One region of the Clostridium aromativorans genome, then DNA from elsewhere that is predicted to be linked to it. Evidence: a T-box and tRNA genes for the amino acid it is inferred to sense, from the RefSeq annotation. Region 1 holds a T-box; the other holds one or more tRNA genes.
What was found. A T-box is a leader RNA that pairs with one kind of tRNA and senses whether it is charged. The one in region 1 lies ahead of thrS (threonine--tRNA ligase), so its partner is inferred to be a tRNA-Thr.

Region 1 (7,455 bases):
TTTTTCTAGCTTCTTTTTCCCTTTTAGATTGTTCATAAATAAACTTTCCATAATTCATTATTTTACAAACTGGAGGGTTTGCCTTTGGAGATATCATAACCAGATCCAATTCTTTTTCCTCAGCAAGTTTTAAAGCTCTTTCTAAAGATACAATTTCAGCCTCATCTCCATCATTTGGAACTACTCTTACTCTTTTTGCAGCTATCTCATCATTTAAAAGAAAACCTTTATTTATATTATTCACCTCCTAAGTGAATCAAACAAAAAATATGAAAAAGGACGACTTACGCCGTCCTCTAAATACATGCAATAGAAAATTTATAATAAAATTTTCATAACCTTACTGGCCATGCCGTAAGGTGAGAAACGGCTAGTTTCTGCTTGACAAATTGTATTATACTATTTTTGTCATTACAAGTCAATACAAAATTATATCAGTTATATGTCACTTACTTTTTTGGAAATTTCCTCTTTAAGTTTAGATATAAAATCATCTAAAGACATAGCTCCTAAATCTCCATCTTTTCTATTTCTAACGGATATATTCTGTTCTTTTACCTCTTTATCCCCCAGGATAATCATATAGGGCACTTTCTGCATCTGAGCTTCTCTTATCTTGTAGCCTATCTTTTCATTTCTAACATCGGCTTCCACTCTTATATCCTGATCTTTAAGTCTTTTAATCACTTCTTCCGCATATTCTTTCTGATTATCTGTAATGTCCATAACTTCTACCTGGACTGGTGCAAGCCAAGCCGGAAACGCCCCTGCATATTGTTCTATGAGTATTCCTATAAATCTCTCTATGGATCCAAATATAGTTCTGTGCACCATAACCGGCCTGTGTTTTTCTCCATCTGCCCCTATATAAGTTAGATCAAATTTCTCTGGCATCTGGAAATCCAACTGTACTGTTCCACACTGCCATGTTCTTCCAATGCAGTCCTTCAAATGGAAATCTATCTTAGGGCCATAAAAAGCTCCATCCCCTTCATTGATTTTATAATCAAGCCCTGATACCTTTAATGCAGTTTTAAGGCCCTCAGTTGCAGCTTCCCATTCCTCCTCGCTTCCCATGGAATTTTCAGGTCTTGTGGAAAGTTCAACAAAATATTCAAATCCAAACACCTTATAAAAATCGTCTATAAGTTTTATAACTTGAGTGATTTCATGGGTAATATCCTCTCTCGCAACAAATATATGAGCATCATCTTGAGTAAAGCACCTTACCCTCATAAGTCCGTGAAGTGCTCCTGATTTTTCATGTCTATGGACAATTCCCATTTCACCATACCTTTTAGGTAAATCCCTATAGGAACGTATATCACTCTTGTAAACAAGTATAGATCCTGGACAGTTCATAGGTTTTATAGCATAATTTTCACCGTCTATTTTGGTAAAATACATATTTTCCTTATAGTGATCCCAGTGTCCTGACTGATGCCACAATCCTTCATTTAACAAAATCGGAGTCATTATTTCATCATAATCAGCTTTTCTATGCATTTCTCTCCAAAAGTTTTGAAGCTCATTTCTAATTATCATTCCCTTTGGATGGAAAAATGGAAATCCAGGTCCCTCTTCATGCATACTGAACAGATCCAATTCTTTGCCCAATTTTCTATGATCTCTCTTCTTAGCCTCTTCCATCATCTTCAAATAGTTTTCCAGATCACTTTTCTTTTCAAATGCAGTCCCATATATTCTCTGGAGCATTTTGTTCTTTTCATCTCCACGCCAATAGGCACCTGCTATGGAAAGGAGTTTTATTGCTTTTGCTTTCCCAGTAGAAGGTAAATGTGGTCCCGCACATAAATCCACAAAATCACCCTGCCTGTAAAAGGATATAACTTCACCTTCTGGCAGATCCTTTATCAATTCCACTTTATAAGGTTCTTTTCTATCTTCCATAAATTTTATAGCTTCTGCCCTTGGAAGTTCAAATCTCTCCAATTTGATATCTTCTTTTACTATCTTGTTCATCTCATTTTCAATCTTAACTAACAATTCTGGTGTAAATGAAAAATCTGCGTCTACATCATAGTAAAATCCTGAATCTATGGCAGGTCCTATGGCAAGTTTAACATCTGGATACAGCCTTTTTATAGCTTGAGCAAGTATGTGAGAAACTGTGTGTCTCAATATTTTTTTACCATCTTCATCTTCAAAAGTGAGAATTTCAAGTTTACAATCACCATTTATTGGATGATAGAGTTCAACTACTTCACCATCTAACTTAGCACCCAGCGCTTTTTTCTTCAGAGAAGTACTCAATTTTTCCGCCACATCAATTACCTTTAATCCCTTCTCCACTTCTATTTTGTTACCATTTTTAAGGCTTATATTTATCATTTTTATTCCTCCTTTACAAACTTTTCTAATTTCGAATTTTTATTTAACTATAAAAATAAATAAAAAAATACTCCTCCCTCTACTGGGACGAGTATTACCGTGGTTCCACCCAACTTAATAGTATAAGCAAAGATCACAAATACTATTCTCTCTACCTTTAACGCTGGCTAACGGAAATACTTACAAAACTTCAGTATACAACTCCTGGGTGGTTTTCAATAGATTTCATTTAAGGGATATTTCAGCACACAATCCCTCTCTCTTAAAACAATTGATCTATTTACTCTTCCCTTTCATAGCTTTTACTTCTACTTGGCTTCATTATATTATTCCAAAATGATTATGTCAATAAAAAAATAGAATTTTGTAGTTTATATTCTATTAAGATGATTTTTTATAGACTCACATGTACTGCAATTATTGCAAAATCTAACTCTGTCAGTAAAAACTTTTTCAATGGTATTTATCAATTCTGGATTTTTACAATTTTCAGCACAGTGAATTACTATTTCATTGGGTGAAGTAGTTATAAGTGCACTTATCAAAATATCATCTAAATCTGAATTTGTATCTTTATTACGATTTAATTCCTTTAAATCTCTAAAAAAGCTTTCTGTTATATCCTGCTCTTTATCTCTTATTATATATTTACCATTATTATCTATTATTATACTTAAATAATCTATTTTACTTTCCTGAATTTCTACAAAATATTTTAAAAGCTTTATAAATTCATTATATTCTTTATTTACCATATATTTTTCCACTACTTTATCAACTATACTTTCTAAATCGTCTAAAAGTTCTTTTATTCTAAAAGTCACAAATCCATCTATATTTATTTCATTGTTCTCACTTATACAACTTGATATTTTATCTAGTATCTCATTTCTTTTATTTATACAGGATATAGAATTATCATCTATAATTTTCATCTCGCCCTTTAGCACTCTTATACTTTCTAGTTTGATTTCTTCCAATTCATCATATTTGAGAAAAAAATATTCATCAGACAAAAAATTCAAGATATCTTTTTCACAAAATTCCTCTATTACTATACCATATATAATATTTGCAACATACATATTGAATATATTCATAAGTTTGCTATTAATTTCTCTATCACAAAATAACTTAAGGAAGTGAGTATCAGATTCTATACTTTCATATATCCCAATAAGCACACCTTTATGTCTAAAATATTCCTTTAATTCCTGGATTCCCTGTATTACATTTTCTCTTTCTTTATTGTAAACTATAGTTAATAACAGCATTATTCACACTCCCTTCAAAAATAGTATGCATCTAAACAAAATCTATATTCAAATTTCTATTGTCAAATATCGACATACTAAAATCAACATTTTCAAAATATTGATCAATATATAGAATAAATTCCAAATAAGAATATATTAGCAACAATTTTGAAATCCACTACAGCCCGGCTGATTTTTTTATGCAAGGTATTGACAATATATAGAACTCAATATATAATATGAATTGTCGTGGTAATAATGTGCTTATGGGCGCATAGCTCAGCTGGGAGAGCATCTGCCTTACAAGCAGAGGGTCACAGGTTCGAGCCCTGTTGTGCCCACCATATTATGGCCCAGTGGCTCAGTTGGTTAGAGTGCCGGCCTGTCACGCCGGAGGTCGAGGGTCCGAACCCCTTCTGGGTCGCCATGTGGCCAGATAGCTCAGTCGGTAGAGCAGAGGACTGAAAATCCTCGTGTCCCTGGTTCGATTCCTGGTCTGGCCACCATTTATTTTAAATGTGCGGGAGTGGCTCAGTGGTAGAGCGTCACCTTGCCAAGGTGAACGTCGCGGGTTCAAATCCCGTCTTCCGCTCCATTTATACACGGCGCTATAGCCAAGTGGTAAGGCAGAGGTCTGCAAAACCTTCATCCCCAGTTCAAATCTGGGTGGCGCCTCCAAATTAAACAAAAGATAGTCTAGTTACTGAGATTTTAGTAACTAGACTATCTTTTTTATCGATTCACTTAAGTTTTAGCACTTTACATCCATGAATATTTTAAACACCAGCTTCTCGTTTTCCCTACATGCCTTTACAAACCCACCGTGGTGTTTGACTATTTCTCTTACAATGGACAAGCCCAGGCCGCTGCCCTCTTTTTTTCTGGACAAATCACCTTTATACAGTCTTTCAAAAAAATTTTCTATATCTTCATCGCCAACTGGAGTTTCAGGAACATTTGATACTGAAACCACTGAATAAAAACTATCATTGTATTTTTCCCTGCTTACATTGAATTCAACAATTGTACCATCTTTAGAATACTTGAGCGCATTGCTTAAAAGATTATTCACTGCCCTCAGAAACAGATTGGGATCTGCTTTGATACCAATAGATTCCTGAGGTAATTTGAGTGAAAGCTTCAAGCCTTTCCGTATAAATTCATCTTCCTCTTCTTCAGCCACCTGCCGTGCCAATTCATTTAACTCCAGACATTGCCTTTCAAGTATTATGTCCTTAGAAGACAGTTTCGAATATTCGAAAAAATCATCCAGCATACTTTTTAAATACAATCCTTTTTTATTCATTATATCTATATAATCCTCAAGTTCACGTTTCGAATCATATTTTCCATTTTTAATCATGTCTATATACCCCAGTATAGTAGTTAAAGGAGTTCTCAGATCATGGGATATATTGGTTAAGAATTCATTTCTGTTTTTCTCCTCTCCTTCAATCCTTGAAGCCATATAATTTATGTCTTCAGATAATTCTCTAAGTTCGTTTTTATATTTAAGAGGGACTCTTTCGGATAGATCGCCTTCGGCAATACTTCTAACTGTTGATTTTATTTTGGATATATAAGATATGCGTTTCCATATGAGCGTGAAAAATACAATTATGAAGATTAAAATTGCCATTACACCTACAATATTGCTATTATCCAATTTACCATAGCCAGTATATATGTAATACAGATAATACCCATCTTTTAGGTAATCACACCTGGTTATTTTAACCAGATTATCTCTATGGGCATTTAAAAATTTAAATGTTCTTTTTCCATTTTCAATCTGATCATTATCTATACTTTTAATTTCTCTATTATTTGAAGCTATCACCCCTCCATCTTTTCTCACTACAAAAATAAAATAGGTCATACTATATTCTCTGTCCATATATTTTTGTAATTTTCCGGAATTATTCATATCCATATTTTTCAAGTCCTGTTCAACTGGGGCAATCATGTTTTTATATATATATTCAGGAGTGCCATTATAACTATTCAAAAAAGAACCCAAAACAAATTCTCTCAAAAAAACTGCAAGTACAAGTGATATAATCACCGAAAAAACTGCAGAAAAAGCCAGTTCACTCCTGAGTTTAAATATCCTTTTCAATTTTATAACCTACTCCCCATATAGTTTTTATGTATTTACCCTGCTTAACACTATCTCCCAGTTTTCTCCTTAAATTTTTAACATGCATGGTTACAGTATTGTCATTTTCCAGAAAGGTATCCTTCCAGATTATCTCATAGAGTGTCCTGGTGGAATATACCCGTCCCCTATTTGATGCCAGCGTGTACAAAATTTCATATTCCTTTGGAGTAAGCACAACTTCCACATTATCTTTTTTTACTGTATGCTCCAGGGTATTTATTTCTATATCCCTAATTTTCAGCATATGGTTTTGCAAGGTATTACCGGCTTTAGCTCTCCTGAGTACAGCCAGCACCCTTAAAGAGAGTTCCGTAAAATCAAAGGGCTTTACTATATAATCATCACATCCAGCTATGAATCCCCTTATCTTGTCCATTTGCTGATCTTTTGCAGTGAGAAGTATAACAGGTAATTTTGAGAATTTCCTGAGTTTAGACAGCATGGTATATCCGTCCATCTTGGGCATCATAATGTCCAGAATTATCAGAGAGACTGGCTTTGATTTTAAAATTTCCAGGCCTTTCTCTCCATCAGAAGCATTATATACTGGATAACCTTCCTTTTGAAAATAATTTATAAGCATGTTTCTTATGTCATCGTCATCATCTATTATCAATATATTTTCCCTCACATCAATCACCCAACTTAAAATTATAGCACTTTGTATTTTCAATCAAAATCACTTTTGCCAAAAACATAACTGCTTAAAAACAGCATGACTAGAGTCCATGCTAAACAGGTTATCAATATAAAAGCTACATTTATGGTACTGGTAAGTTGCACAGAAATATCACCACTCAATGTGCTTATTACGTCAACTATATATGGAACAGGCAGAAATTTTACCAAAACCCCGTATTTTGCCGATACAACATATCTGCCTGCAAAACCAAAAAGATACCAGACGGCCGTTCCTCCAATTAACATAAAACTTATAAGAGATGAAATAAGTGAATTTCTGCATAAAACCGATATAAACAGAATTATTGATACAATGGCTATTGAAACAATTATTGCAATCAACACCATTTCAATAATTGCACTCCAGAGGGGAATAATTGATCTGCTTCCATTTACATACCTCATCTGTGAGGTTATTGGACTCAATATGAGAGAGCTGTCAAAAACATACTTTGCGCCTACATCAAAAGGCAGCCTTAAATCTGAAATGCCAAGGTGAATTCCACCTTCCAGTATGAATATTAAGGTACTTACAATCAACGTACCTGTACTTAAGATTATGGCAGCAACAAACTTGGACATAATGATTTTCTTCCTTGAAATAGGTTTTGTAACCAAATTCTTAATTGTGTTCGGAGAGTAATCTCCTGACACTATGTCGGACAAGAATACAATGAGAATAAGTAAAAAAAACACCGGTATAAAATACGCCAGAATTTCCATAGCTGAATACATTCCCTTTGGTATAAGCTCATTTTTTTCTATATTATATTTTTTCTCATATTTCAATTGAAGCAGCTTGTATTCATTCTCAGGGTTATTTTCCCTTTCCAATTTTTGAATTCGCTCATCCAATTTTGATTTATCATAATTTTTTATTTCATTGAGCTGCTCTTCTCTATCTTTTATCTCCTTCTGGGTACTCACTATATCCCTGGAAAATTCGGCTTTTTTCAATTCTGAATCAGCTTTGTCCCTGCCCATTTTTTGGTTGACAAGAAGAGC
Region 2 (7,455 bases), 390 kb from region 1:
AATTCTGTGTTACCTGTTATAGCAGCTTGTATTTTAAGTGGGGACAAATGTATAATAGAGGAAGTCCCGATGCTTGAAGATGTCTTTGTAATAAGCGATATACTGAGAAGTATATTTGCAGATATAAATATAGATAAAAATGCAAATAAGATTATAATAGATACTTCCAATATAAGGGACTGCAGTCCCTGTAGTGAGCTGGTAAAAAAAATGAGAGCTTCATTTCTAATAATGGGTCCTATGATATCTAGGTTTGGTAGATTTAAATTATCTCTCCCAGGGGGATGCAATATTGGAACTAGACCTATAGATTTGCATTTAAAGGGTTTTAGTGCTCTTGGAGCAGAAGTAAATATAGGACATGGATATGTGGAGGCACAAGCTAAAAAGTTAATAGGCAGTAAAATATATTTAGATTTTCCATCTGTGGGAGCTACGGAAAATATAATGATGGCAGCAGTAATGGCTGAAGGAGAAACTATAATAGAAAATGCAGCAGAAGAACCGGAGATAAAAGATCTGGCCAAATTTTTGAACAGCATGGGTGCTAGAATTGTAGGGGCAGGATCCGGGACTATTCATGTAATAGGAGTTAAAGATTTAAGGGGAAGTACTCATAAACCCATATGTGACAGAATAGAAGCTGGAACTTTTATGGTTGCTGCTTCCATAACCAGAAGCAAAATTAAAATAAATGGCATAAATGAGGAACATTTAAAACCTATAATTGCTAAATTAACTGAAGCAGGAGTGTATATAAGAGTGGAAGGAAATAGTTTGATTGTAGATGGAGATAGAAATCTAAGACCTATAGATATTAAAACAATGCCTTATCCTGGATTTCCCACTGATATGCAATCTCAGATGACTGGCCTTTTATGTACGGTTAAAGGGACGAGTATAATAACTGAGACTATTTTTGAAAATAGATTTATGCACGCAGTGGAGATGAAAAGAATGGGAGCAAACATAAAGATAGATGGAAGGAGTGCTGTCATAGAGGGAGTTGATAAACTTACAGGAGCAGAAGTGAGGGCAACAGATCTTAGGGCTGGTGCTGCTCTAATACTCTGTGGTCTGGCAGCAGAGGGAGAAACAGAAGTTACTGATATATATCATGTAGACAGGGGATATGTGGATATTGAAAAAAAACTCAGAGGATTAGGTGCTGATATTGAGAGGATAAATTGATAATTTAATGATGTGTAGAGAAGAAGATTAATCAAGATCTTCTTTTTTTTAATGTGCAGTTATATTTGCAGAATTATTGTACAGCTTTAATAGAGGTTTTTAAATATGTCTGTGATTGGAATATTTTAGATGTAATAATAATAAGAATATACTATTGAAAATATAGATGGGTGTGGAATAGTAGAGAGGTAAATCATGAACTTTTTAAAAAAATCTGCAATATTGATATTTATGAGTGTACTTTTTATCATTGTACTTTCTTTCATCATAGTGGGAAAAGAAAATGGAGGGGATAGTCTGCCAGAATTTATAATGAAATCAAAAAATATAATATTCAGAGAAGATCATGACAATTCAAAAAGTATAAGAGTGTATATAACCGAGAAACATAAAATAGAAGAAATGAGTTTGGAGGATTATGTTCTGGGAGTGGTGGCAGGTGAAATGCCAGCGGAATTTTCAAAAGAGGCCCTTAAAGCTCAAGCTGTGGCAGCGAGAACTTTTGGAGCTGCCCATATGGAAGTATATGGTGGGAAAAAATATAAGAGTAATACAGGAGCAGATGTATGTGACACTGTGGCATGTCAGGTGTTTCAAAGCAAAGAGAATAGGATGAATACCTGGCCAAAGGCAAAAGCTGAAGAATACTGGGATAAGATAGAACAAGCTGTACAAGCTACATCGGGGCAGGTATTGTCCTATAAGGGTAAATTAGTTATGGAACCTTATTATTTTGCCATAAGTGGAGGGAGGACGGAAAATGCAGAAGATGTATTTAAAGAAGGAGAGGGGTATTTGAAGAGCGTGAAAAGCCCAGAGGAAGAGAGTGCACATAATAAATATAAAACTTCAGTGGGAATGTCCTATAAGAACTTTGTAGATAAGGTAAACATGTATTATCCTAGCTCGGGACTGAGTTTAAAAAGCCTATCTAAAGAAGTAAATGTACAGGACAGAACGGAAGGAGGAGCAGTCAAGGAGATTAAACTTGGTTCGGTTACTATCTCTGGAACTAAATTTAGAGCTATTATGGGGCTGAATTCTACAAATTTTACTGTATATTTTAAAGACAAGGTTTATATTGAATGCCTGGGATATGGGCATAGAGTTGGAATGAGTCAATGGGGGGCCAATACTATGGCTAAAGAGGGTAAAAATTACATGCAGATTTTAAGTCATTATTATACTGGTATAAGTTTAAAAAATGTATCTTTATTTCTAAAGTAAACATAATATTCTATGCGGCATATTACAAAAGGGAATGCTGTAAAACTATTCTTAAAAACGGTTTTACAGCATTCCCTTTTTTTACAAAAAATTTATAAAAAAATTTATAAAATATGTATTTTTTGTTATTCTCTGGACAAACTACAAAAAGGAGGTGTTCATATGGACAAAAAATTTTCAAATAAAGCGATTAACTTTTTGAAAAAGGAGGGTTTTTACGTAATATTATTTATTTGTCTTTGTATAGTTGCAACAGTTGCACTGCTGACTGCAAAAAACAATAAAGAACAGAGTGCTGAGCTGCAGAAAAGTCAAGCCATAGAACAAAAGCAGGTTAAGCAAACTGCAAAGGCGGATAAAAATCCTTCTTCAAGCTATGACAATGCCCTTCAAGTTAAAGAGAACAGCCAGGCAAATGCTGAGAAGGAGGTTTCGAAAGGAGTATCCAATTCAATGAGTACTTCATTCCAAAAACCAGTGGAGGGAGTTATTGCAAGAGGATTTTCAGAAGATCCGGTATATTGGAATTCTACTGGAACATACAGACCCAACTTAGGATATGATATACAAACAGATTTGGGGAAACCAGTATTTGCAGCAATGGATGGAAAAGTAGAAGCGGTAAATACTGCAACGCAAGATGGAGTGGAAGTCATATTAGATCATCAAAATGGATTGAAGACCATTTATTCTAATTTAGATCCAAACGTTAAAGTCAGTGCAGGTCAGACGGTAAAAAAGGGAGCAGTTATAGGAATAGTGGGCAAGACTACTTTGAGATCAGCCTATGAAAAATATGGGAATCATCTACATTTTGCTGTTTTGAAGGGAAAAGAATTTGTTGATCCAGGTAAATATATAAAATATTAATATTTGGCCATTTCTCTTAGGTTTTATAGAGAAATGGCTCATATACAATGAATTTTAAGGTATAAAGGGGCATATTTATATATGGAAGGACAAGTATATACTAAAAGTTTTTTAAATTACGTAGAAAATGTTTAAACGATTTTATAATAGAAAGTTTTGAATAATAACATTTTTGTATGAAGGAGTTGAATGAGTTTGAAAGATTATATTGAAGAGAGAGTTATGGAAGTTGCTAAATATATAATAGGATCTAAAGCTACTATAAGAAAAACCGCTAAAGTTTTTGGAGTCAGTAAAAGTACTATACACAAAGATATGACTGAGAGGTTGCCAAAAATAAATCCACAGGTTGCCCAGGAGGCCAAGAGTATATTGGATTATAATAAAGCAGAAAGACATATAAGAGGTGGAAAGGCCACCAAAATGAAATATAAAGCTATTGAAGGTTAAAAAACATTCCCATTATAATTATAATATGATATTATAATTAATAGTAAATGTATTTACATTTTATTATGAAAAGCAAGTTAGAGTAGGAGTGAAAAAAGGGATGTTTTTTAATATAGGAACTGATATGGGAATAGACTTAGGTACGGCTACGGTGCTTGTATATATTAAAGGCAAGGGGGTAATTTTAAAAGAACCTTCTGTGGTTGCCATAGATAAGAGTAAAAATAGAGTGCTGGCTGTGGGAGAAGAAGCATGGCAGATGATAGGCAGGACACCGGGTAATATTGTTGCAATTCGTCCGTTAAAAGATGGAGTTATATCCGATTACGATGTAACGGAAAAAATGCTGAAGTATTTTATAGGAAAAGCTTGTGGGAAGAAGAGAATGTCAGCGCCAAGGATAGTTGTTTGCATTCCCTGCGAGGCTACTGAAGTTGAAAAAAGAGCTGTAATCGATGCAGCTAAAAATGCAGGTGCAAAAAAAGTATTTTTAATTGAAGAACCATTGGCTGCAGCTATAGGTGCTGGAATCGATATAACTAAAGCGAGTGGAAGTATGGTAATTGATATAGGAGGAGGAACCACCGATGTGGCTATAATTTCACTGGGAGGAATAGTGGTAAGGGCTTCAATTAAAGTAGCAGGAGACAAATTTGATGAAGCTATAATGAAATATATTAGAAAAGAACATAAATTGATGATTGGTGAGAGAACTTCAGAAAACTTAAAGATAAAAATAGGTTCTGCATTTCACAAGGATGAAGAAAATAGCATGGAAATAAGGGGAAGAGATTTAATCACTGGACTTCCTAAGAACATGGAAATATCTTCTAAAGAGATGAGAATAGCTTTGAAGGAAACTGTAAATGCTATAGCAGATACAACCAAGGCGGTATTGGAAAAAACTCCTCCAGAACTATCTGCAGATATAGCGGAAAAGGGCATAGTTATGACTGGAGGAGGAGCTTTGCTAAATGGCTTAAGTGATTTAATACAGGAAGTTACCTGTGTGCCCGTTTATGTAGCCGAAGATCCAATATCCTGTGTAGCTTTAGGTACAGGTAAAGTTCTTGAATATTTGGATAAAATGGAAGTTATTTTTACAGGCGATGACATAACTTTAATAGATTAAATAAAAGAGTAAAATCATATATATTATAATAATATCTTATTGTAGTAGAGGTAGTATGAGTGAATCAATGAATAGAGTATTACTTCAGCCATATTTAAAATTAGGTTTAAGCGTATGTTGCTGGTATTGCTGAATACATCTTCACTGCTGTTTGAGTCTACTATCCCTATTATTGATGAATCTCCTACGTTTGGAAGAGATTTTCCTACTCCTTTGCCAGGGTGTACAGGGAAATCTCTTGCCTGTATTTCACCTATGGCTTCATGATCACCTAGACAAGCATCAATTCCTATAATATTATTATTGGGGTGAAGCAATTTTATTTCGTTTAACTTACTTTCAATGTTTAAAGCGTGTATTGGCTCTGGTATTGTACCATAAACGGGTAGAGGAAAATGCTTGCATTTTAATAGGGTACCTACTAGAGGACCAAGGCAATCTCCTATATATTTATCTGTACCAATGCACACTATAACGGTGTCTTTGTTGATGTGATCTTTTAAAAAATGGGCTAAATCGTAATATGCCAGTGGGTTTTTATAATTGGATTTTATTTTACTCAATATATTCACCTTCTTTTATGTATACAATGCTTATGGATAATGTTCACAGCAAACACTATATATAATTTATATGATGAAATCATGTAAATTATTAGGACTAAAATAGAGGTATATGATTTTAAAAGAAATAACGAGGTAGGCAGAGAAATAAACGTTTAATATTAAATTTTACTCAAATATGAAATTTGAAAATAATCTTGTAAAAATGTATACTAAACTACGTTAAACGTTAAATGCCTTTATATTTTATCTAAAATGTGGTTTTATATAAATAAGCTGGCATAGCTCAGCAGGTAGAGCAACTGACTTGTAATCAGTAGGTTGTGGGTTCGAAGCCTACTGCCAGCACCAAATGTGGAGGAATTCCCGAGTGGCCAAAGGGGGCAGACTGTAAATCTGTTGTCAGTGACTTCGATGGTTCGAATCCATCTTCCTCCACCAATACTGTGGGCGCATAGCTCAGCTGGGAGAGCATCTGCCTTACAAGCAGAGGGTCACAGGTTCGAGCCCTGTTGTGCCCACCATTATTTTATATAACAAAATAAGCTGGCATAGCTCAGCAGGTAGAGCAACTGACTTGTAATCAGTAGGTCGTGGGTTCGAAGCCTACTGCCAGCACCAAATGTGGAGGAATTCCCGAGTGGCCAAAGGGGGCAGACTGTAAATCTGTTGTCAGTGACTTCGATGGTTCGAATCCATCTTCCTCCACCATAAAAAGCACTATTGGAGTGTTTTTTATTTTATAAGGATTTTTTGTAAATATTGTAAGCTCATAATAAAAGCTCTTATCCAGAGAGGTGGAGGGAAAATGGCCCGATGAAACCCGGCAACCAGTAGAAATTTTGCCAAGGTGCCAATTCCTGCAAGTTGACTTTGCAAGATAAGAGAGCAGTTAATTATTTAACCTCTTCTTACTTGAAGAGGTTTTTATTTTTATATAGTGTGGAGGTATTGAAAGTGAGAAAATTATTTACGTCTGAATCAGTTACAGAAGGACACCCGGATAAAATGTGTGATCAGATTTCAGATGCTATTCTGGATGCTATATTGGAACAAGATCCTTATGGAAGAGTAGCTTGTGAAACTGCTACCACTACAGGCATGATATTGGTTATGGGAGAAATATCGACTAAGTGTTATGTGGATATTCCCAAAATAGTTAGAAAAACTGTAAAGGAAATAGGATATACCAGGGCTAAATATGGATTTGATTGCGATACTTGTTCTGTGATAACTTCAATAGATGAACAATCATCAGATATAGCAATTGGTGTTAATAAGTCTTTAGAAGCAAAAAAAGGACAAATGGAAGAAATAGATGCTATAGGAGCCGGAGATCAAGGTATGATGTTTGGATTTGCCACTAATGAAACTCCTGAATACATGCCTATGCCAATAAGCCTAGCTCATAAACTGGCAAAAAGGCTTTCTCAGGTCAGAAAAGATGGTATCTTGAACTATTTAAGACCGGATGGTAAAACTCAGGTTACTATAGAATATGAGGGCGATAAACCCATTAGAGTTGACACTATAGTTGTATCTGCCCAACATGATGAATTGGAAACTAAAGAACAGATTGAAAGAGATATAATTGAGAATGTCATAAAGCCAATTGTACCATCCGATTTCTTAGATGAAAATACTAAATATCTTATAAACCCTACAGGAAGATTTGTAGTTGGTGGACCCCAAGGGGATTCAGGACTTACAGGAAGAAAGATAATAGTGGATACCTATGGTGGATATGGAAGACATGGCGGCGGAGCATTTTCGGGAAAAGATCCGACTAAAGTGGATAGATCAGCTGCCTATGCTGCAAGATGGGTGGCGAAGAATTTGATAGCTGCAGGTGTGGCAGATAAATTGGAAATACAACTTGCTTATGCCATAGGAGTAGCAAAGCCTGTGTCCATAAATATAGATACTTTTGGTACAGGAAAAATGCCAGAGGAGAAAATAGTTGACATAGTGGAAAAGGTATTTGATCTGAGACCTGCTGCTATAATAAGAGATTTGGATTTA

Region 2: it encodes a tRNA-Thr, which carries the amino acid that the T-box ahead of thrS (threonine--tRNA ligase) is inferred to sense. The anticodon was not compared.

Annotation. Positions count from the first base shown of each region.
Region 1 covers NZ_JAJJPB010000001.1:31,431-38,885, forward strand. Annotated here, with positions in the region: gene infC (translation initiation factor IF-3) at 1-244, opposite strand, end outside; ribosomal protein L20 leader region at 262-389, opposite strand; gene thrS (threonine--tRNA ligase) at 439-2,352, opposite strand; T-box leader at 2,433-2,658, opposite strand; gene ytxC (putative sporulation protein YtxC) at 2,724-3,626, opposite strand; tRNA gene LN736_RS00140 (tRNA-Val) at 3,877-3,952, shown strand; tRNA gene LN736_RS00145 (tRNA-Asp) at 3,959-4,035, shown strand; tRNA gene LN736_RS00150 (tRNA-Phe) at 4,039-4,114, shown strand; tRNA gene LN736_RS00155 (tRNA-Gly) at 4,129-4,203, shown strand; tRNA gene LN736_RS00160 (tRNA-Cys) at 4,213-4,286, shown strand; gene LN736_RS00165 (HAMP domain-containing sensor histidine kinase) at 4,360-5,727, opposite strand; gene LN736_RS00170 (response regulator transcription factor) at 5,711-6,400, opposite strand; gene LN736_RS00175 (ABC transporter permease) at 6,439-7,455, opposite strand, start outside.
Region 2 covers NZ_JAJJPB010000001.1:426,072-433,526, reverse strand. Annotated here, with positions in the region: gene murA (UDP-N-acetylglucosamine 1-carboxyvinyltransferase) at 1-1,191, shown strand, start outside; gene spoIID (stage II sporulation protein D) at 1,387-2,418, shown strand; gene LN736_RS02070 (M23 family metallopeptidase) at 2,581-3,288, shown strand; gene spoIIID (sporulation transcriptional regulator SpoIIID) at 3,484-3,738, shown strand; gene mreB (rod shape-determining protein) at 3,839-4,870, shown strand; gene yyaC (spore protease YyaC) at 4,894-5,433, opposite strand; tRNA gene LN736_RS02050 (tRNA-Thr) at 5,709-5,784, shown strand; tRNA gene LN736_RS02045 (tRNA-Tyr) at 5,790-5,874, shown strand; tRNA gene LN736_RS02040 (tRNA-Val) at 5,882-5,957, shown strand; tRNA gene LN736_RS02035 (tRNA-Thr) at 5,979-6,054, shown strand; tRNA gene LN736_RS02030 (tRNA-Tyr) at 6,060-6,144, shown strand; SAM riboswitch class I at 6,216-6,320, shown strand; gene metK (methionine adenosyltransferase) at 6,391-7,455, shown strand, end outside.